Regions from separate parts of the Diaphorobacter sp. JS3050 genome, predicted to be linked through region 3. Evidence: predicted binding sites of a transcription regulator. Region 3 holds the regulator's gene; each other region holds the start of a gene.
The links. Region 3 encodes sigma-54, which starts transcription at its own class of promoters, with help from an activator protein. Its sites were predicted from a motif close to TGGCANGNAANCTGCTTT; they were not measured.
Positions count from the first base shown of each region.

Region 1: a site for sigma-54 is predicted at 1,759-1,776, ahead of glnA (type I glutamate--ammonia ligase). Genes of this name have one in related genera too.
Region 2: a site for sigma-54 is predicted at 4,215-4,232, ahead of HND92_RS18345 (pilin). Genes of this name have one in related genera too.

Region 1 covers NZ_CP053553.1:1,382,138-1,388,931, reverse strand. The annotation lists gene HND92_RS06830 (hypothetical protein) at 1-88, opposite strand, end outside; gene glnA (type I glutamate--ammonia ligase) at 295-1,710, opposite strand; gene HND92_RS06820 (molybdopterin-binding protein) at 1,867-2,688, opposite strand; gene HND92_RS06815 (EI24 domain-containing protein) at 2,685-3,575, opposite strand; gene HND92_RS06810 (sterol desaturase family protein) at 3,603-4,601, opposite strand; gene HND92_RS06805 (polysaccharide deacetylase family protein) at 4,652-5,488, opposite strand; gene HND92_RS06800 (beta-propeller fold lactonase family protein) at 5,475-6,449, opposite strand; gene HND92_RS06795 (16S rRNA pseudouridine(516) synthase) at 6,609-6,794, opposite strand, start outside.
Region 2 covers NZ_CP053553.1:3,855,615-3,862,408, forward strand. The annotation lists gene HND92_RS18325 (HI0074 family nucleotidyltransferase substrate-binding subunit) at 1-290, opposite strand, end outside; gene moaC (cyclic pyranopterin monophosphate synthase MoaC) at 782-1,282, shown strand; partial or broken gene HND92_RS18335 (IS630 family transposase) at 1,369-2,447, shown strand; gene tfpZ (TfpX/TfpZ family type IV pilin accessory protein) at 2,648-3,406, opposite strand; gene HND92_RS18345 (pilin) at 3,618-4,154, opposite strand; gene HND92_RS18350 (FHA domain-containing protein) at 4,498-5,133, opposite strand; gene HND92_RS18355 (Stp1/IreP family PP2C-type Ser/Thr phosphatase) at 5,238-6,053, opposite strand; gene HND92_RS18360 (TerC family protein) at 6,337-6,794, opposite strand, start outside.
Region 3 covers NZ_CP053553.1:365,666-372,459, forward strand. The annotation lists gene argS (arginine--tRNA ligase) at 1-812, shown strand, start outside; gene HND92_RS01745 (SPOR domain-containing protein) at 825-1,451, shown strand; gene HND92_RS01750 (thiol:disulfide interchange protein DsbA/DsbL) at 1,510-2,160, shown strand; gene lptA (lipopolysaccharide transport periplasmic protein LptA) at 2,334-2,993, shown strand; gene lptB (LPS export ABC transporter ATP-binding protein) at 3,017-3,769, shown strand; gene HND92_RS01765 (RNA polymerase factor sigma-54) at 3,822-5,399, shown strand; gene HND92_RS01770 (thioesterase family protein) at 5,403-5,846, shown strand; gene HND92_RS01775 (class I SAM-dependent RNA methyltransferase) at 5,843-6,794, shown strand, end outside.

The DNA.
Region 1 (6,794 bases), 1.0 Mb from region 3:
CGTTGCCGCAGCGGTAGATGCGGTCCTGCGCCCAGGCGGGCTGCAGCACGGCGGCGATAACGGTCAGGGCGAACAAAGTGCTTTTCATCGAATTCCTCACATGGCATGCGTCGGGCATGCGCGGTGCCGGTGAGTATCCCCCAATCATTCCAACCCGCCAATTGCGGCGGCCCAACGCTGCGGTTTTGGTGCGACGGGCTGCCGTGCTCCGTCCACCCGGCACGCAGCCCGCCCATAGAAAAAGGCGGCCGGAGCCGCCCTGTTGACAACAGCCGGGGGCCTAAGCCCCTGCCATCACAGCGAGTAGTACATGTCGTACTCGACGGGATGCACGGCCATGCGGAAGCGCGTGACTTCCTGCATCTTCAGCTCGATGTAGGCGTCGAGCATGGAGTCGGTGAACACGCCGCCCTTGGTCAGGAACGCGCGGTCCTTGTCCAGCGCTTCCAGCGCCTGGTCCAGGCTGTGGCACACGGTGGGCACCAGCTTGTCTTCCTCGGGCGGCAGGTGGTACAGGTCCTTGGTAGCGGCTTCGCCCGGGTGGATCTTGTTTTCCACGCCGTCCAGACCCGCCATCAGCAGGGCCGCAAAGCCCAGGTAGGGGTTCATCAGCGGATCGGGGAAGCGCGCTTCCACACGGCGGCCCTTCGGGTTGGCCACGAACGGGATGCGGATGGAGGCCGAGCGGTTCTTGGCCGAGTAAGCCAGCTTCACCGGCGCCTCGAAGTGCGGCACCAGACGCTTGTAGCTGTTGGTGCCCGGGTTCGTGATGGCGTTCAGTGCGCGAGCGTGCTTGATGATGCCGCCGATGTAGTACAGCGCGAAGTCCGACAGACCCGCATAGCCGTCGCCGGCGAACAGGTTCTTGCCGTCCTTCCAGACCGACTGGTGCACGTGCATGCCCGAGCCGTTGTCGCCGTGGTAGGGCTTGGGCATGAAGGTGGCGGTCTTGCCGTAGGCGTTGGCCACGTTGTGGATCACGTACTTCTGCAGCATGGTCCAGTCGGCACGCTCCACCAGCGTGCTGAACCGGGTGCCGATCTCGTTCTGGCCGGCACCGGCCACTTCGTGGTGGAACACCTCGACCGGAATGCCCAGGGATTCAAGGATCAGGGACATCTCGGCGCGCATGTCCTGCGTGCTGTCGACCGGGGGCACGGGGAAATAGCCGCCCTTGGTGGTAGGACGGTGGCCGCGGTTGCCCCCTTCGAGCTTGGCGCCGGTGTTCCAGGGGGCTTCGTACTCTTCGATCTCGTAGAAGGTGTGGTTGGGATCGGTGCTCCAGCGCACGCCGTCGAAGATGAAGAACTCGGGCTCCGGGCCGAAGTAGGCCGTGTCGCCCATGCCGGAGGCCTTCAGGTACGCCTCGGCACGCTTGGCGATGGAGCGCGGGTCGCGGTCGTAGGCCTTGCCGTCGGCCGGCTCCACCACGTCGCACGCCATGATCATGGTGGTTTCTTCGAAGAACGGGTCGATGTTGGCGGTGTTCGGATCGGGCATGAGCAGCATGTCCGACGCCTCGATCCCCTTCCAGCCGGCGACCGACGAGCCGTCGAACGCATGGCCCGAGGCGAACTTGTCTTCGTCGAAGTGCGAGATCGGCACGGTGACGTGCTGTTCCTTGCCGCGGGTATCCGTGAAGCGGAAGTCCACGAACTTGACTTCGTTTTCCTTCACCATCTTCATCACGTCTGCAACGGTCTTGGCCATCAGGGTTCTCCAGGGATAGAAGTGCTCATCAACAATGATGCGCACAGAAAAGCAGTTTGCGTGCCAGCGAATGGGGACACCCGTACGGGGCAAGCCGGGCGCAGAGCCCTGCGACGGCGCACCAAACGCGTGCAGGATTTTAAGTGGCCCGCCTTCTTACCATTTGCGCACCATTTCAGGGCCTATGGATGCACCTGTTTGGTGCAAACCTTCCTGCAGCGCCTGCCACGCGGCAGGCACCAAGGCAGCGGCCCCCTTGACGCCCAATTCCACATGGCGCCCGTGCACCGGATGGTCCACGCTCGGCAGGCTGAACACCTTGATCCCCGGATGTCCGGCCTCGACCCGCTCCATGAGCGGGGTCAGCGCGGCTTCCATCGCGCCGTAAAGCACGACGGAGCGCTCCATCTGCGGCTGCTGGTTGAACCACCGGGCACAGTAATGCTGGAGTGCCCAGTCCACCATAGGCCAGGCCATGACCGGGAACCCCGGCACGAAATGCACCATGCCGCCCCCAGGGCCGTCACACGAGAAGCCGGGGATCTTGTTGTAAGGGTTGGGAATGATGCGCGCGCCCTCAGGAAAAACGCCCATGTTCAGCCGATGCAGATTGTCGGCGCGGTCGGGGTCGAACGCCTCGCCCTGCTCCCGTGCCACATCCTGCATGCGCTCGGTGATCAGGCGCTTGGCCTCGGGGTGCAGGACCAGCGGGCGTTGCAATGCGGCCGCCGCGCACTGGCGCGTGTGGTCGTCGGGAGTGGCACCAATGCCGCCGCAACTGAACACGATGTCCGACGAGGCAAAGGCCCGCTGCAGCGCCGCCGTGATGCGCGGACGGTCGTCGCCTACGTAGTCCGCATAGGACAGCGCAAGCCCGCGTGCCGCAAGCAGTTCGATGACCTTGGCGAGGTGCTTGTCCGCCCGCTTGCCCGAGAGGATTTCATCGCCAACGATGATGAGGCCGAAAGCCGGTGTCATGGGTTGTCCTGCAGGTGAGACGAGGATGGCAAAGAAGACGCTGGCGTTGCGGGCGCGGCGGTTGCAGGCGTATCGCCCGGCGGCCGTTCGCCTCGCTGCTCGCGCAGCTGTTGCAGCGCGGCCAGACAGAAATGCGTGAACCACAGCGATGAGAAGGCGAACACCAGCGTATAGATCCAGATGGCGATCGGCACCAGGACGAGGAACGCCGCTGCGAACACCACGCCCGACGCCCAGACAATGCCGGGCGCGGCCCCTAGAAATCCGCTCAGCACGCCAATGCTCAGCAGGCTGAGCTGATGGCGCTTGAAAATCTCCTGCCGCTCCGGCTTGCTCGCGTGTTCGGCCAGTGCGTCAAAGGCCATGACCCGGTAGGTGAGCCATCCCCAGATGAGCGGAGGCAGGATCAACACCAGCGGCGGGACCAGCCACAGCGGCATGGACAGCACCAGCGCAATGAGCGCCGCGATGGTCGACCCCAGAGACCACAGCACGCTGGCGAGGAATGAACCGCCCCGCTTGCGCTGCAGTTGCGCAAAACGCCGCTGCGCCACCAAAGTCACGATGGCAGGGGCCATCAATACGGCCACCGCGAGCACGCAGACAATGACGATCAGCGGCGTGGCTCCCATGAGCACCAGCAGCGGCGCCAGCGCCACGGGCAGGTTATCCACGCCAAAGTTGTGCAGCCACCCCCACAGCAGGCCCAGCCAGGTGGAGCTTTCCAGCGCCGTCTGCGTCCAGGCCACGGCAGTCGTCCAGAACAGGTAGCCGCTGCCCAGCGCCACCACCGTGATCAGCACCAGCGGCAGCAGCGACAGCGCAATGACGCGCGGCATCAGGCAATAGCCCACTGCGCGCCAGAAGGAATCGATGAAAAGCCCCATGCGCGCGAGCATAGCGCGATCGGCTCTCTACGCCCGCCCCACCAGCCGCAGCAGGCCGCGCCACTGCTGCGCCCAGAACCCCTGCCCGTAATCACGCACGCGGCCGTCCGCGTCCGCCTCCACCTGGTCGCGCACGCCCGTGGGCTCGTAGCGGTGCTCGAAGTTGGCCGTACCGAACAACATGTCCCACCACGGCAACAACACGCCGAAGTTATTGCCCCCCAGCACTGCCGCATGCGGGTGCTGGTGGGTTCCCTGCCCAGGCGCAGCTTCAGGGCCCAGGCCCATGGCGTGGTGCATGCGGTGGAAACGCGGGCTGACCCACAGGCGCTCGCCCACCTGGCCGAACCACAGGTGCAGGTTGGCGTGGTGCAGGTTCTCGCTGAGCTGAGTGAGGGCCACGATGGCGACAAACTGCCCCGGCGCCACACCGATGCACTGCGCGACGAACACGATGATGGCATCGCGCAGCAGATCGTCCAGCAGATGGTTGCGGTTGTCGCTCCACATCGTCATCTGCCGCTGCGAATGGTGGAGCGCATGCAGCCTCCACCACCATTCAAAGCGGTGCTGGCCGCGGTGGATCCCATAGTCCACGAAGTCGAACACCAGCAGGTACAGCAGCAGGCTCACGACGGGCAAGTCGGAGACACCCGGCCAGAGCGCATCCAGCTGCAGGGTCTTCCAGCCATGGGCGCGCAGGGCGCCAAACAGTGCATTCCACAGAGGCTCCGTGGTGAAGAACAGTGCCAGGCGAAAAAGACCCAGGCGATGGATCAGCGTGTAAAGCATGTCCACGTGCACGGCACCACGGTCGCGCAACGGCTCCACCGGGCGCCAGCGCTCCAAAGGCCCGATCACCGTGACCATCACCCCCAGTTGCAGCAGTCCCACCAGCAGCCACCCGGTGGCGGCATAACCGTCCTCCAGCACATTGGCCTGGCCCAGCATGAAGAGCGCGGGCTGTACCAGCGTCTCGAACAGCCATTGCTGCGCGGTATCGAATAAATAGGTCAGCCCTGACATGAGTCACCGTGGCGTTGCGTGGGTGCGCGGCAGCATAGCCGGGCGTTGTGTCATTTTCTCTGCGCTTGTGCTCCGTACACAGGATGCTCGCGCAGCGTGCGAAAGCACAGGCCCCGCGCCTTCAGGCCTTTGACGAGAGGTTCCAGCACAGCGGGTGCCCATGGATCCTTGCGTGACCAGATGCCCAGATGCGCCAGCAGGATGTCGCCGTCACGAACGGTGCGCAACGCACGCTCCAGCAGGGCCGTATTGCTGTAGTGGTCGCTGGGCAGCTCGTCCCCGAGGAACCCTGCAGCACTCCATCCCACATGCGTATAACCGCAGGACTTGGCAGCCTCCAGCAGGCGCTGCGAGGTCTTGCCGCCCGGCGCGCGGAATAGCGGGAGCGGCTCCCGGCCCGTCAGGACACGCAACCTGCTCGCAGCGCCATCGATCTGTGCGCAGTATTGCGCCCCCGTCATCGTCAGGTCCTGACCTGCCTGAGGACCGGCCGATGGTCTGACCTTGAACCGCGGCTGCAGCGGCGTCCCCTGGTCGGCACGCCAGTACACATGGTGCAGCGTGTGCGATGCGAACTCGTGCCCTTCTGCAGCGCGCGCGCGCCACCAGGGCGCCCAGTAGCCATCCAGGCTGCTGCCGCCCGTCTGAGTCGGTTCGTCTGCGGCAAAGAAGGTCGCCTTGACCTGCTGGCGCTGCAGCACCTCGGCCACCAGATGCGCAACGCCCATGTGGCCAGTGTCAAAAGTCAGGTACACCGCGCCTTTGCAGTCATTTTGGCCTGTAGCGCTTGCTGGATAAGCGCAAGCAGCTATCAAAATTGAAGCAAAACAAATATGCCACGTCCGCCGTGCTCCGGGGGAGCGGCCGCGTGGCTCAGCGCCTGGCATGTCGGAGTGTCCAAACGCCGTGGGGAGACTTGCCCACTTGAACGGCCCGTGCCACCTTGCGCTCCACCGTGTCGATCACGAGCATCTTGCGCGCCCAGCGGGCGCTGACGTAGAGCCAGCGACCATCCGCCGAGACATCCATGCAGTCCGGCCCGCCGGGCGCCGGATAGCCATCCACCACGCGCAGCGCCTGCATGTCGATCTTGCTGATGGTATTGGCCACTCGGTTGCTCACGAACAGATGGCGACCGTCGCCCGCAGCGCGAAAGGCATGGGCGCCATCTCCCGTCTTGATGCGTTGCACGCTGCGCGGCTGCTCACCGACAATATCGAAGACCTCCACGCTATCGCTGCCGGTAAGGCCGACAAAAAGATGCTTGCCGTCGGGGCTGCCGTACACATCCGCCGGCATGGCACCTGTCTTTGTGCGCCACTTGATCTTTTGCGTCGATATATCGATGGCCACCAGCTCATCGCTGTCCTGCATGGTCGAATACACCGTGCGGCTGCCGGCATCGATCCACAGGTGGCTTGGCGTCTTGCCAGTGGACACGCGCTGCACGAGCGTGAGCTCCTTGCCGTCCCAACGGTAGAAGTCCACATGGTTGAGGCGGTTGGCCGCCGTGACCAACCATTTCATGTCGGGTGAAAACCGCAAGTGGTAAGGATCCACGATCCCCCGCACCGTACGCTGCACTTGCGCAGTGGCCGGGTCCACGAAGGTCAGGCTATCGCCGAGCGCGTTGGCAACAATCAGCGATTTCTCGTCAGGCGTGAGGTACAGGTGGTGCGGCTCCTTGCCAGTGGCAATACGGCCGATTTCGGTCCAGGTCGCGGGGTCGATGACGCTGATGTCCGCCTGCAGCGAATTGAGAACGAACACCGGTGGCTCACTCGCACCAGCGGACGTTCCCCACACCAGCCAAGCAGCCCACCACGCGCATGCCACGCGCCTCATCATCTGATTGACCACCCTGCTCCCCTTCCTACTGGGCACCCGCCTGCGAACATTCGGACATCACTCACAGAAGTGACTTGCAGACAACGGACGCGATGTGCGCGACGTTGACGCAACCGCCTATTGGATCGCGACGGGCGCAGACCACTTGTCTGTCTTTCGCTACCGCAGCAGGGCGAGGTCCTCTTCGCCGAGCCAACGCCACTCCCCCGGCTGCATATCCGCCGGCAATGCCAAACGGCCGATGTGCGACCGATGCAAGGCTTCCACCCGATTGCCTACCGCGGCAATCATGCGCTTCACTTGGTGGTACTTCCCTTCCGTCAGGGTCAGGTCAAGCACATGCGC
Region 2 (6,794 bases), 490 kb from region 3:
GCCTGCGGGTCTTGCAACAGCCCGGCATCCGCCCCCAACCTCACAAGGTCATTGAAAGACAAATCCTGAACCAGATCGGCAGCCAGAGACCGCTCAACCAGCACACGCCGCAGCATGCGCAGTGCGATCTCGTAGGTGTACTCGAAGGACTGGATCACCGCCGAGCGCAAATGCGGCTTGAATACCGAGCCCTCCGGCTGATCCTGCCAAAGCTGCAAAGCCTCCGCCATTTGCGCATACGACTTGCGCAGGGCTGTCAGGTCAATGCTGGGAGTCGATGAAACAGGCATGGCCGCATTGTGGCAGCGGAATAGGAGGCACGGCAAATGGACTGCTGGAACTTTGCCCCCAACGCATCTGCGTGATGTGGGCAAAGTCGTCGAAGCCGCGCCGGAGCGATGGGCCAATGCGGCCGCCACCCGTCCTGTAATGGACCCATGACCCTTCGTCTCTCGAAGAAAACTGCCCGCCGCGTCAGGCACACACTCGCCCTCTAATGCGCGCATGAGCGGCGATGCGCTGATCGTTCAATTCTGCACCTCAAATCCATCCCCCGGCAAAAAACGGCCACCACAGCCGGTGCTTGCAGGGAGCCAAATGCTATAAAAAAAGAAGCTGTCAGCGCTTTCCAGCCGGGCGCTGGGAGCACATTTTGCATAGAACCTTGCACAAAACTCCTTCACCCGCGCGAACGGGCCGGCCATCAATCGCGGCCATCTGCACATGGCCGTATGATGCCCCGGCCATTGGAATGTTTCGCACCCGGTTGTAAACCCACCTTATGACAACGTCCCCCTCTCCCCTCACCCACTTCGACGCCCAAGGCCAAGCCCACATGGTGGACGTCGGCGCCAAACCGGCCACCCACCGCGTGGCCATTGCCACGGGCCGCATCGAGATGCAGCCCGCCACACTCGCGCTGATCGAGTCGGGCACCGCCAAGAAGGGCGACGTGCTCGGCGTAGCGCGCATCGCCGGCATCATGGCAGCCAAGAAGACCAGCGAGCTGATCCCGCTATGCCATCCCCTGGCATTGACGCGGGTCGCTATTGAATTTGAAGTCGCCAACGCACGCGTGGATGGCGCTTGCGGCATATTCTGTGCAGCGACTGTGGAAACGGTAGGGCCCACCGGGGTTGAAATGGAGGCCCTGACCGCAGTGCAGATTGCCCTGCTGACGATTTACGACATGTGCAAGGCGGTGGACCGGGCGATGGTGGTGCGGGATGTGATGGTGACGGAAAAGCGAGGGGGGAAGTCGGGAGTGTATGTGGCAAGCTGATGCAACCTAGTGTGGTGTCTCAAAAATAGATAGAACTATTTTGACCGGTGTTGGTCGAATCAGCTTCCTTATAGGAGACTACGCTGATGGCCCACCCTGGACGCCCCGCCACGAAGCTGCAGATCACCGATGCCGAGCGCGCAGAGCTGCATGCGCGACTGCGCGTACGCAAAGCGCCCGAGGACGAGAAGCTGCGCATGCGAATCGTGCTGGGCTGCGCAGATGGGGAGTCGGGCACCATGATTGCCCAACGCTTGGGCACGACGGTGCAAACTGTCTCCAAGTGGCGGCGGCGCTACCGGGCGTATCGTCTGGCGGGTTTGACCGATGCCCGCGCGCTGGCCGCCCGCGCAGTGTGGGCGACGAGCAGGTTCAGCTCATTGTGGACAAGGTTCGCCAGAGCAAGCCTGACAACGCCACGCACTGGAGCGTGCGCCAGATGAGTCGGCACGCTGGCGTATCGCCCGCGACGGTGCAGCGCATCTGGCATGCCTTTGGGCTGAAGCCGCACCTGCAAGAAACCTTCAAGCTATCGACGGATCCCCATTTCGTGGACAAGGTACGGGATGTGGTGGGGCTGTATATGGCACCACCCGATCGCGCCTTGGTGCTGTGCGTGGACGAGAAGAGCCAGATCCAGGCTCTGGATCGCACCCAACCAGGGTTACCACTGACGTTTGGCAAACCCAGCACGCGCACGCACGATTACAAGCGCCATGGCACAACGTCGCTGTTTGCAGCGCTGGATGTGGCCACTGGCAAAGTCATAGGACAGCTCAAGCGCCGTCACCGCAGTGTGGAATTCCTGCAGTTCCTCAAAGCCATCGATGCAGCGGTGCCTGGCGAACAAGACATCCACCTGATCATGGACAACTACGGCACGCACAAGACGCAGGCAGTGCGGGCCTGGCTAGCAGCCCATCCTCGCTACCACGTTCACTTCACGCCCACCTCAGCGTCCTGGCTCAATCTGGTCGAGCGTTTCTTTAGCCAGATCAGCGAGCAGTGGATCAAGCGCAGCGCCCACACCAGCGTTGCTCAGCTGGAGCAATCCATACGGGAATACATTGATCGTCACAACGAGGATCCCAAGCCGTTCGTGTGGCATAAAAGTGCGGACACCATCTTGGCATCTGTGGCGCGGGCAGCGAGTACCATTATTTGATGATTACTTTTGAGACACCACACTAGACTCCATTTCATTGGGGAAGACAACGCCCTTTTCACTCAGAGATCTTCGTCACCTGTGCCGACGGAGACCGCAGGCAAAGCTAAAGCGTATCACTCTCTCTGCCCCGCCCAAGTGAGCAAAGGCCTCCGAAAAAATGGCTGCAACGCTTGTGAATGGGGGCTACTTCCTTTACATCAAAAGGAATCCAGGGGAATAAATCCCGCTGGCTCTGCGGTAGCGGCATCCAACAAGACTGTCCATGCGTTATTTCTGCCGAGCAAAGGCAGATAGCGCAACTGGGGCACGGTTTTCCCTGTACTTTCGACGGCCCGATAAATCACTGAAACTTGTGACGGAAAGCGCGTCTCCAGCTCTGCAACTGGCTTGGCCTCTTTGAGAATGTCGACAACGCTGTCCCTATAAGGTTGCCAGAGATCACTGCGTGCCGGTAACGGCGCCCCCCCCATTGCCGCAATAGTGGCGTCAATCTGTTCTGCCGAATTTTTGAATGGCCGCAGTGCAATGGCGGTGGGCCCCGTCATCGGCAATTTTTGCAGTTCCCTCGGTGCTTTGGAAAGTAGCGCAAGATCAACATCAATGGCGTGAACCACTGCCATTCGGTTGTATTCAAACACCAAGTGCACAGGCCGCGCAACAAACACCGTCCATATTCCATAGCTCAATGCAGCCAACTGCAGCAAACCCACAACTAAGAAATCCGTCATCAGCTCGCGTCGAGGTTTGTTGCGGTTAAAGATAACCAGCGTGATCAATGGTCCCATGACCACATCCACAAATACCACCAGCAAGAAAAGTGACCGCCCCCCGGATATTTCGCGATAGGGGTATGGATACCACAACCCAAACACCACCACAGCGGCCAGCGCCGCAATGCTCAGGCTGACGCCCAGATGAATACAACTGGCGTGCAAGCGCCCTTTCCAACTTCGCATGGCCGTATGGTCTTCCGACTAAAGGTTATTCAATCCATGAGGGTAATGCCCCGGTTTTTATCCTTGTTCTATCGTATGCGGGGGCTGACCCCATCAGCAGGTTGCACCACACTTTCTGCCACTCTAATCTTATCGTGGAAATACAAGCAGGCCACAGAAACAAAAAAGAGCGCCGAAGCGCTCCTTTCCCGATGTGCATAGTGCCCAGCGATTATGGGTAAGTGCCGCGGCAGGAAGCGGGCAAATACTTGGAAGGGATGGTGGTGCCATCGGTGGTATTGCCACAACGCCAGCCATTGATGTTCTTGCCACCGTCTTTGGTGCCATCCAAAGCATTGGTAGCGTCAATCATAGGCGTGATGGTCAGAACGTTGGTGCTGGCCGTCAGCTTGTTCAGGTTGGTGGTATCAGCCACGATCCAGATCTTGCCGTTGGCATCCGCACCGCTCAATTTGTCGCTACCTGCGTCGGGAACGCCATTGGTTTCTTTACCAGCAGTCACCAGCTTGCTGCCGCTGACAGTGCAAGCCTTGGGCAGTTCTTTAGAAACGTCAGCAACGCCAGAGTTTTGCACAGCCTCAGTAATACCTGTGCGACATGCAGAGCCAGCCAAAACGACTTCCGACACCTTGGCGCGTACAGTGTAGTCTTGATAAGCAGGCAAAGCTACAGCAGCCAGAATACCGATGATCGCCACAACGATCATCAGTTCGATCAAGGTGAAACCTTGTTGCAAGGTACGCTTCATAAATCCTCCTCAGAATTAGGTAATAGCCCCCGCAGAGGAATCCTGCGGGTTGAGAAAACTTGAGCAGCTTCTGTGCCAACACCAGAATGCAACCAAACGTTGCAGCGCGCGACATTTTTCACCAGTTTTCCAGCCCCCACAAAGGAAGTGTCCAACCAATCGGTCACACGTCGACACATTTGTCACCCCAAGGTGTTCTACGTGGAGAACTACGCAATTCGGTCTGTTAGAGGCAGCGCGGCATTCTGCGACCCGCGGCAGCACCCCTTCTCCCATCAGGCGCTAACGGCTTTTAAAAGCGAAGCGCTAATGATCGCCACACTAGCGTTGCCCTCTGCACGCTCTAGCCTTGCACAAACTCCATCTCAGTGCTGGCCAGAGCGATGCGGTCACCATTCTTGAGAGTTATGGGGTCCACTCCAATGCGCGTACCGTTCAGGAACGGAAAGTCCCCACCCTCCACATGAGCCAGCACGAAGCCACTGTGCCGCTTGGTGATGGAAGCCACGGCCACGCCGGGCTTGCCAATGGTGGTAACCACTTTTGTCAGAGCCACCTCACGGCCGGCGGCGGGGCCGTTCATCACCCGCACGGCGGCGCTCAGCACGACTGGAGCAGAGGCCGCAGGCTTGGCCAGTGGCGGCAACATGCCCGGCTTGAAGACCATCGTCTTCTCATAGTCGTGACCAGGCTCTTCGTGCAGGAAGCGGATCTTGTACTTCCCCAATTCCACCGTGTCGCCGTTGCGCAAAGGCTGCCGCTTGATGGCCTTGCCGTTGACATAGGTGCCGTTGGTGCTGCCCAGGTCTTCCACTTCCACATCATCCCCATTCATGAGGAAGACCGCATGTTCACCACTGACGGCAAGGTTGTCGATGACCACGTCGTTGTAGGGGCGGCGGCCTACCGTTGTGCGTTCCTTGGTGAAGGTAACTTCCTTGATGACAACTCCATCGATCGACACGACCATTCTGGGCATGATCACTTTTCCTTATCCAAACAACTTAGCTAGTAGAGAGAAGTAGCAATTTCCGGGCACAGGCAAATGAAGCCCTGGCGGTCGGGCTGAGCTTGGCGGAAGGGTCACGAGGTGCGCAGCAGGCGCGCCATGAGGCCGCCGCGTTTTTTGGCGTCCTGAGCGAGTTGCGTTTGCGCCAGCACTACGCTGATGTTGTCCCGCCCTCCCATGGCGTTGGCCATGGCCACCATGCGCGCCGCTTTATCTTGTAGCGCAATGGGCATCCGCGCCAGTTCGGCCAAATCTTCGTCACTCAACATATCCGTCAGGCCGTCGGAGCAAAGAATGAACAAGTCACCGGGCTCGACAGGAAATTCGTTGATTTCTATGTGCACGGACACATCCACCCCCAGCGCCCGTGTAACCAGGTTGCGCTGCCCCGAAACGGCTGCTTGTGCCGGTGTGAGCAGTCCCAGGTCGATCTGCTCCTGCAACCACGAGTGGTCGCGCGTGATCTGCCGCAAGAGGCCCTCGCGCCACCGGTAGCAGCGCGAATCACCGATGTGGCCGAGAATGAGCCGGTCGTCACGGAACACGCCGACGACCAGCGTGGTACCCATTCCCAGGTACTGCGGGTTGGACATCGAGGCCCCGAGGATCGCGTGGTTCGCATTGTCCACACAGGCCTCTAGTGCATGCCGTACATCCGAAGGTGATGCCGCGGAGCCGTCGCCTTGCAGCCAGCGGACCATCTCGGTGCCGATGTAGGTGATCGCCATCCCGGCAGCCACCTCGCCCGCGTTGTAGCCCCCCATGCCGTCGGCCAGGATGACCATCTGCGCCGTCTCATGGATGGCCACAGCGTCTTCGTTGTTGGAGCGCACCCGCCCCGTGTCCGTCAACGCGCAGAATTCGTAGCTCAGCATCGGCAGAGGTTTCATAAGAGACTCCCGCGAGACGCCTCACGCGAAGGCGCTTTACATGCGGTTGAGGATGGCATCGCTGCATATCCCTCACAACCAGCATTGCGGGACTGCGCATCATAGTCGAGGCGCACGGGGCGACAGGTCCGTCATGATGTTGAACGCGTGCAAGCCAGGCCCGTTGACGTGTGTTGCAAAAGAGGCCCTACGCAGCCCCTTCTTGCCTGCCATTTTTGCTACTTCAAGGACATGTCCGTCAGGTCGCGGCACATTCCCGTCGCACTACCGCGCGCCAGACTTTTCACGCCTGCCGAGGTTCGCCGCGGGATTGCATCAGCTTGCCCACCATCACCACCAGCACGGCGCCCGCTATGGCGGCTACGTAGTGGAGCCACGGGTGACCCATCGCGTAATCGTGAAGCAAGTTGTCGTTGACGATGGTCTCGCCTCCCACCCAACCGATCAGCGCGGCCCCCAGCGTGACGATGACGGGAAAGCGTTCCATGAGCTTGATCATCAGGGTGGAGCCGAAGATCACCAGCGGTATGCTGATGGCCAACCCCAGGACGAGCAGCACCATGTTCCCCTGGGCGGTCGCGGCGACGGCAATGACGTTGTCCAGGCTCATCACCAGGTCGGCAATCAGGATAGTGCGGATGGCCGCGAACATGCCTCCTGCGGATTTGGATGCGCCGTCATCTTCCTCTTCGCCCGTGAGAAGTTGATAACCAATCCACAGCAGCAGACAGCCCCCGACGA
Region 3 (6,794 bases):
ACGGCGCGCTGTGGCTCAAGTCCACCGACTACGGGGACGACAAGGACCGCGTCATGCGCAAGCAGGACGGCACGTACACCTACTTCGTGCCTGACGTGGCCTACCACATCCAGAAGTTCCAGCGCGGCTTCACCAAGGTGGTGAACATCCAGGGCACGGACCACCACGGCACCATCGCGCGCGTGCGCGCCGGCCTGCAGGCGGCGGACGTGGGCATCCCCCAGGGCTACCCCGACTACGTGCTGCATACCATGGTGCGCGTGGTGCGCAATGGCGAGGAGGTCAAGATCAGCAAGCGCGCCGGCAGTTACGTGACGCTGCGCGACCTGATCGAGTGGACCAGCAAGGACGCGGTGCGTTTCTTCCTGCTGTCGCGCAAGCCCGACACCGAATACACCTTCGACGTCGACCTGGCCGTGGCGCAGAACAACGACAACCCCGTGTATTACGTGCAGTACGCCCATGCGCGCATCTGCTCGGTGCTGCGCGGCTGGCGCGAGGACTACGACGTGGCCGCGCTGCGCGATGTGGACCTGTCGCCGCTGGAAGGCCCGCAGGCCCAGGCGCTGATGCTGCTGCTCGCCAAGTATCCCGAGATGCTCACCGCGGCCGCGGCCGGCAATGCGCCGCACGACGTGACCTTCTACCTGCGCGACCTGGCTGCCGCCTACCACAGCTATTACGACGCCGAACGCATTCTGGTGGACGACGAGACCGTCAAGCAGGCGCGGCTGGCGCTCGTCGCCGCCACAGCGCAGGTATTGCACAATGGATTGGCGGTGCTGGGCGTGTCTGCGCCAGCCAGAATGTAAGTGACCACTGATATGAAGAAACAGCAACGCGGCGGCACCATCGTGGGCTTCATCCTCGGGGTGGTCGTGGGCCTGGGAGCCGCGCTGGCCGTGGCCGTGTATGTGACCAAGGTGCCCGTGCCCTTCCTGAACAAGAGCACGCCGCGTGCGTCCGAGCAGGACGAGGCCACGAAGAACAAGAACTGGGACCCCAACGCGCCGCTGTACGGCAAGAACCCTGCGCGCCCCGCTGCGCCGGCTGCCGTTCCCGCGTCCGACACCGCGACCGCCGCAGCCCAGCCTGCGTCGGGTCCGCGGGCGGCGGCCAGCCGGCCCGGCGCGGCACCGACGTCGGCCGACCCGCTGGGCGACCTGGCCCGCGCGAAGGCCAACGCGGCGCCCGCTCCCGCGACCAGTGCCGATCCTTTCGAGTACTTCGTGCAGGCGGGCGCGTTCCGCACCCAGCAGGATGCCGATGCGCAGCGCGCCAAGCTGGCCATGCTGGGCTGGGAGGCGCGCGTCAGCGAGCGTGAGCAGAACGGCCGCACGGTGTTCCGCGTGCGCGTGGGCCCGTTCGGCAAGCGTGACGACGCCGAGTCGCTGAAGGAAAAACTCGATGGCGCGGGGGTGGAGTCCGCGCTGGTCCGGGTGCAGCGCTGAACTTTTGCCCGCGCTGGCGCTCACAACCCTCCATGCTGTCCAGGAGTGATCCCAACCTATGAAACGCCGTGAGTTTTCTCTGACCGTCGCCTCCGCGGCCACCGCCCTGAGCCTGCCGCTGGCGGCGCCCGCATTGGCGCAAGGCCGCCAGTTCAAGGAAGGCAAGGACTACGTCAAGCTGGGCAAGCCCGTCGCAACCGAGGCACCTGCCGGGAAGATCGAAGTTATCGAGTTCTTCTGGTACAGCTGCCCGCACTGCAATACGTTCGAGCCTTCGCTGGAGGCCTGGATCAAGTCGGCGCCCAAGGACCTGCACATCCGCCGCGTGCCCGTGGCGTTCAATGCGAGCTTCGTGCCGCAGCAAAAGCTCTACTACGCGCTGGAAGGCATGGGCAAGCTGCCCGAGCTGCATGCGAAGGTGTTCCGCGCGGTGCACGTGGAACGCCTGCCGCTGAACAAGGACGAGCTGATCTTCGACTGGATCGGCAAGCAGGGCGTGGACGTGGCGAAGTTCAAGGAGGTCTACAACTCCTTCACCGTATCCAACCAGGTACGCAAGGCGTCGCAGCTGCAGGACGGCTACCAGGTCGAAGGCGTGCCCTCCATGGGAGTGGCCGGCCGCTACTACACCGACGGCACCATGGCCGGCAACATGCAAAGCGTGCTGCAGGTGGTGGAGCACCTGGTTGGCGTAGCGCGCAAGGGCTGAAGCGCCCCGCCGCCACCAGCGACAAGCGCGCCTACGGGCGCGCTTTTTTCATGCCTGCGCACCGGTTGGCGCGGCGGCATGACAGCCGGTGGCAGGCCTGTACGGGTTGATGCGATCCACTGCGGCGGCGGCGCGCTTGCGTCAGTACAATGACCGCAAGATTCGTGCCCTCTATGAGAACCCGATTGCCCTTCCTCCTCCTGTCCCGCGCCGCAGCGCTGGCCCTGGCGCTGGCTGCATCGCCGCTGGTGCATGCCGAAAAAGCCGACCGCAACAAGCCCATGAACATCGAGGCCGATGCCCTGCGCCACGATGAGCTCAAGCAGACCAGCGTTTTCACCGGCCGTGTCGTCATGACCAAGGGCACCATCGTGCTGCGCGGCGCGCAGCTGGAGGTGCGCCAGGATGCCGACGGCTTCCAGTACGGTGTGGTGACGGCCGAGCCGGGCAAGCGCGCTTTTTTCCGGCAAAAACGTGACACCGCGCCGGGCGCGCCCGACGAGTTCGTCGAGGGCGAGGGCGAGGTCATCGAATACGACGGCCGCGCCGACGTGGTGAAGCTCATCCGCCGCGCCGAGCTGCGCCGCTACCGCGAGGCCACACTGACCGACGAGCTGGCCGGCGCCCTCATCGTCTACAACAACCTCACGGACGTGTTCACCGTGGACGGGCAGAAGACCGCGCCCGCCGGCGCCACTGCCGGCACGCCGGGCGGCCGGGTGCGGGCGGTGCTCGCGCCCAAGGAGCCTGCCTCGGGCACCAGCGCCACGCCGCCCGTGCGCACCGAGCCGCCCGCGCTGCGTACCAGCCCCAGCCTGGACGGCGCAAAGTGAGCGCGGCCTTGGACGATGCGCGCATGAGCGAAGGCGTCAGCCGCCTGGAGGCGCTGCACCTGGAGAAGTCCTACGGCAGCCGCAAGGTGGTCAAGGACGTGTCCGTGGTCGTGCAAAAGGGCGAGGTGGTGGGCCTATTGGGCCCCAACGGCGCCGGCAAGACCACGTCGTTCTACATGATCGTCGGCCTGGTGCGCAGCGACGGCGGCCGCATCAGCATCGACGGGCAGGACGTGACGGACATGCCCATCCACCGGCGCTCGCGGCTGGGCCTGTCGTACCTGCCGCAGGAAGCCTCGATCTTTCGCAAGCTCAATGTCGAAGACAACGTGCGCGCGGTGCTGGAGCTGCAGACCGACGAGGCCGGCCGCACCCTGCCGCGCGCCGAGGTGGAGCGGCGCCTGACCGCGCTGCTGCAGGAGCTGCGCGTGGACCACCTGCGCAAGTCGCCTGCACTGGCGCTGTCGGGCGGCGAGCGCCGGCGCGTGGAGATCGCGCGCGCGCTGGCCACGCAGCCGCGCTTCATCCTGCTGGATGAGCCCTTCGCCGGCATCGACCCGATCGCCGTGATCGAGATCCAGCGCATCATTGGCTTTCTCAAGGCGCGCGGCATTGGCGTGCTGATCACCGACCACAACGTGCGTGAGACGCTGGGCATCTGCGACCACGCCTTCATCATCAGCGACGGCCAGGTGCTGGCTCAGGGTACGCCGTCGGACATCGTCGACAACGCGGAAGTGCGCCGGGTGTACCTGGGCGAGCACTTCCGCATGTGAGAGTGATGGGCGACCACGGCGCGATGCAGGACCAGACAGTGGGTTGCAGGCCATGAAGCCCGGCCTGTCGCTGCGCGTCTCGCAGCACCTGGCGCTCACACCGCAGCTGCAGCAGTCGATCCGCCTGCTGCAGCTGTCCACGCTGGAGCTGGCCCAGGAGGTCGAGCAGATGCTCGACGAGAACCCCTTCCTGGAGCGCACGCTGGAAGAGGCCCCGCGCGAGGAGTTCGGCCTGGCCCAGGCCGATGCACCGGTGAGCGAGCAAGACCGCGAAGCCGAAGATGCTATTTATTCAGGAGCTGTCAGCGCAGGACAGGAAAGCGCTACAAGCCAAAATGATGCAGAAACCTCCACCGCCGAAACGACGGCCGAACCCGCGGACTGGGAAGGCGACGGCTCGGTAGACCTGGCGCCCGACGACAGCGAGTGGGGCGGCGACGCCCCGGCGCGCAACGGTGCCGGCGCGGGGAGCGACGACGAGGTGGACGCCACCGAGCTGGCCCGCAGCCAGGAGTCGCTCACGGCCTTCCTGCACCGCCAGGCGCTGGCGCTGCGCCTGTCCGAGCTGGACATGGCCGCGCTGCGCTTCCTCATCGAATCGCTGAACGACGACGGCTACCTGGACGAGCCGCTGCAGGACCTGGCCGCCAGCCTGGCGGGCACCGAAGACCCCGAGCAACTCGATGAACTGGTGCACCGTTTCACCGTGGCGCTGGGCCTGCTGCAAAGCCTGGAGCCCGCAGGCGTGGGCGCGCGCGGACTGGCCGAATGCCTCACGCTGCAGTTGCGCGCGATGGACCAGGACGAAGAGGGCGACCCCGACGTGATCCAGGCCGCGCTGGCCATTTGCGGCCAGCCGCTGGACCTGCTGGCCAAGCGCGACGTGCGCCGCCTGGCGCAGGCCTGCGGCACCAGCGAAGAGCGCACGCGTGCCGCGATGGCCTTGATCGCACGGCTGGAGCCACGTCCGGGCAGGCGCTTTGCCGACGTGGACCGCAACATCATCGTGCCCGACGTGATCGTCAAGAAAACTGGCCGCGGCGGACAGCAGAACTTCAGCGTGCAGCTCAACCCGGACGTGATGCCGCGTCTGCGCGTGCACGACATCTACGCCGGTGCGTTGCGCGGCGGCCGTGGCGAAGGCCACCAGGCGCTGCAGGCACGGCTGCAGGAGGCGCGCTGGTTCATCAAGAACATCCAGCAGCGTTTTGACACCATCCTGCGCGTGTCGCGCGCCATCGTGGAGCGGCAGAAGAACTTCTTCGTGCATGGCGAACTGGCCATGCGCCCGCTGGTGCTGCGCGACATTGCCGATGAACTGGGCCTGCACGAGTCCACCATCAGCCGCGTGACCACCGCCAAGTACATGGCCACGCCGCAAGGCACCTACGAACTCAAGTATTTCTTCGGCTCGGGGCTGGGCACCGAAACCGGCGGCAACGCCTCCAGTACGGCCGTGCGCGCGCTCATCAAGCAGTTCATCGCGGCCGAGAACCCGCACAAGCCGCTGTCGGACAGCCAGATCGCCGAGATGCTCAAGGAGCAGGGCATTGAATGTGCGCGCCGCACCGTGGCCAAATACCGTGAGGCGCTCAAGATCGCCCCGGCCAACCTCCGCAAGGCACTTTGAACCATGGCACGCGTCGTCTTTGACCTTCCCCCGCACTTCGGCTTCAGTACCGAGCTGCAGATCTACATCAGCCATGTCAACCAGGGCGGGCACCTGGACAACGCGCAGTTGCTCAGCCTCGTGTCCGAGGCGCGTGTGCGTTTCTTCAAGTCGCTGGGCTACCCCGAGGCCGACGTGGCGGGCCTGTCCACCGTGGTGGGCGACATCGTGGCGCAGTACAAGTCCGAGGCGTTCCACGGCGAGACGCTGCGCGTGGAGATGACGCCGCAGGATTTCAACCTCTACGGCTTCGACCTCGTCTTCCGGATGACCGAGAAGAGCCAGGGGCGCGAGATCGCGCGCGGCAAGACCGGCATCGTCTTCATCGACCGGGCGGCCCGCAAGCCCGCACCCATTCCTGAATCCGTGCTCCAGCCATTGCTGCAGCGCGCAGCACAGCCGCAATGAACCAGCTTCAACTCTTTTTGCCCTGCGCCGCTGGCGTGGAGGGCTATCTGGCCGACGAGGTGCACAGCCTCACGGGGCTGGCCGGGCAGGACCTGCTCGTGGGCCGCGCGGGCGTGCTGCTGCGCGCCTCCTGGCGCGATGCGCTGCGCCTGAACCTGCACAGCCGCCTGGCGCAACGCGTGCTGGTGCAACTGGCCGAGCGGCCCTACCGCAACGAGGACGATATCTATGCCGCCGCGGCCGACGTGGCCTGGGAGATCTGGTTCACCCCGCGCCAGAGCTTCAAGGTGGAGGTGACGGCGCGGCACAGCCCGCTCAAGAGCCTGAACTTCGCCGCGCTGCGCGTGAAGGATGCCGTGGCCGACCGCTTCCGCGCCAAGGCCGGCGTGCGTCCCGACGTGCAGACGCAGTGGCCCGACGTGCGCGTGCACCTGCACCTGACCAGCGACCGCGCCCAGATCTACATCGACACCTCGGGCGAGCCGCTGTTCAAACGCGGCTGGCGCGAGGACAAGGGCGACGCGCCGCTCAAGGAAACGCTGGCCGCGGCGATGATCGCCGCCACCGGCTGGGACCCGCATGGCGAGCAGCCGCTGCCGCTGTACGACCCCTGCTGCGGCAGCGGCACCGTGGTCATCGAGGCCGCGCAGATCGCCTGCCGCATCGCGCCGGGCCTGCAGCGGCGCTTTGCCTTCGAGAAGCTATTGCCGCACCAGGCCCATGTCTGGTCTGCTATCAAGGATGAAGCGGCCAGCGCCGTTACCGCGGCTTCGGTGCCGATTTTTGGCAGCGACGTGTCGCACCGCATGGTGGACTTTGCCCAGCGCAATGCCGTGCGCGCCGGCGTGGCCGACGCGGTGCAGCTGCGCGGCGGCGACGCGCTGCAGCGCATGCCGCCCAGTGAACAACCCGGGGTGATGCTGCTGAATCCGCCGTATGGCGAGCGCA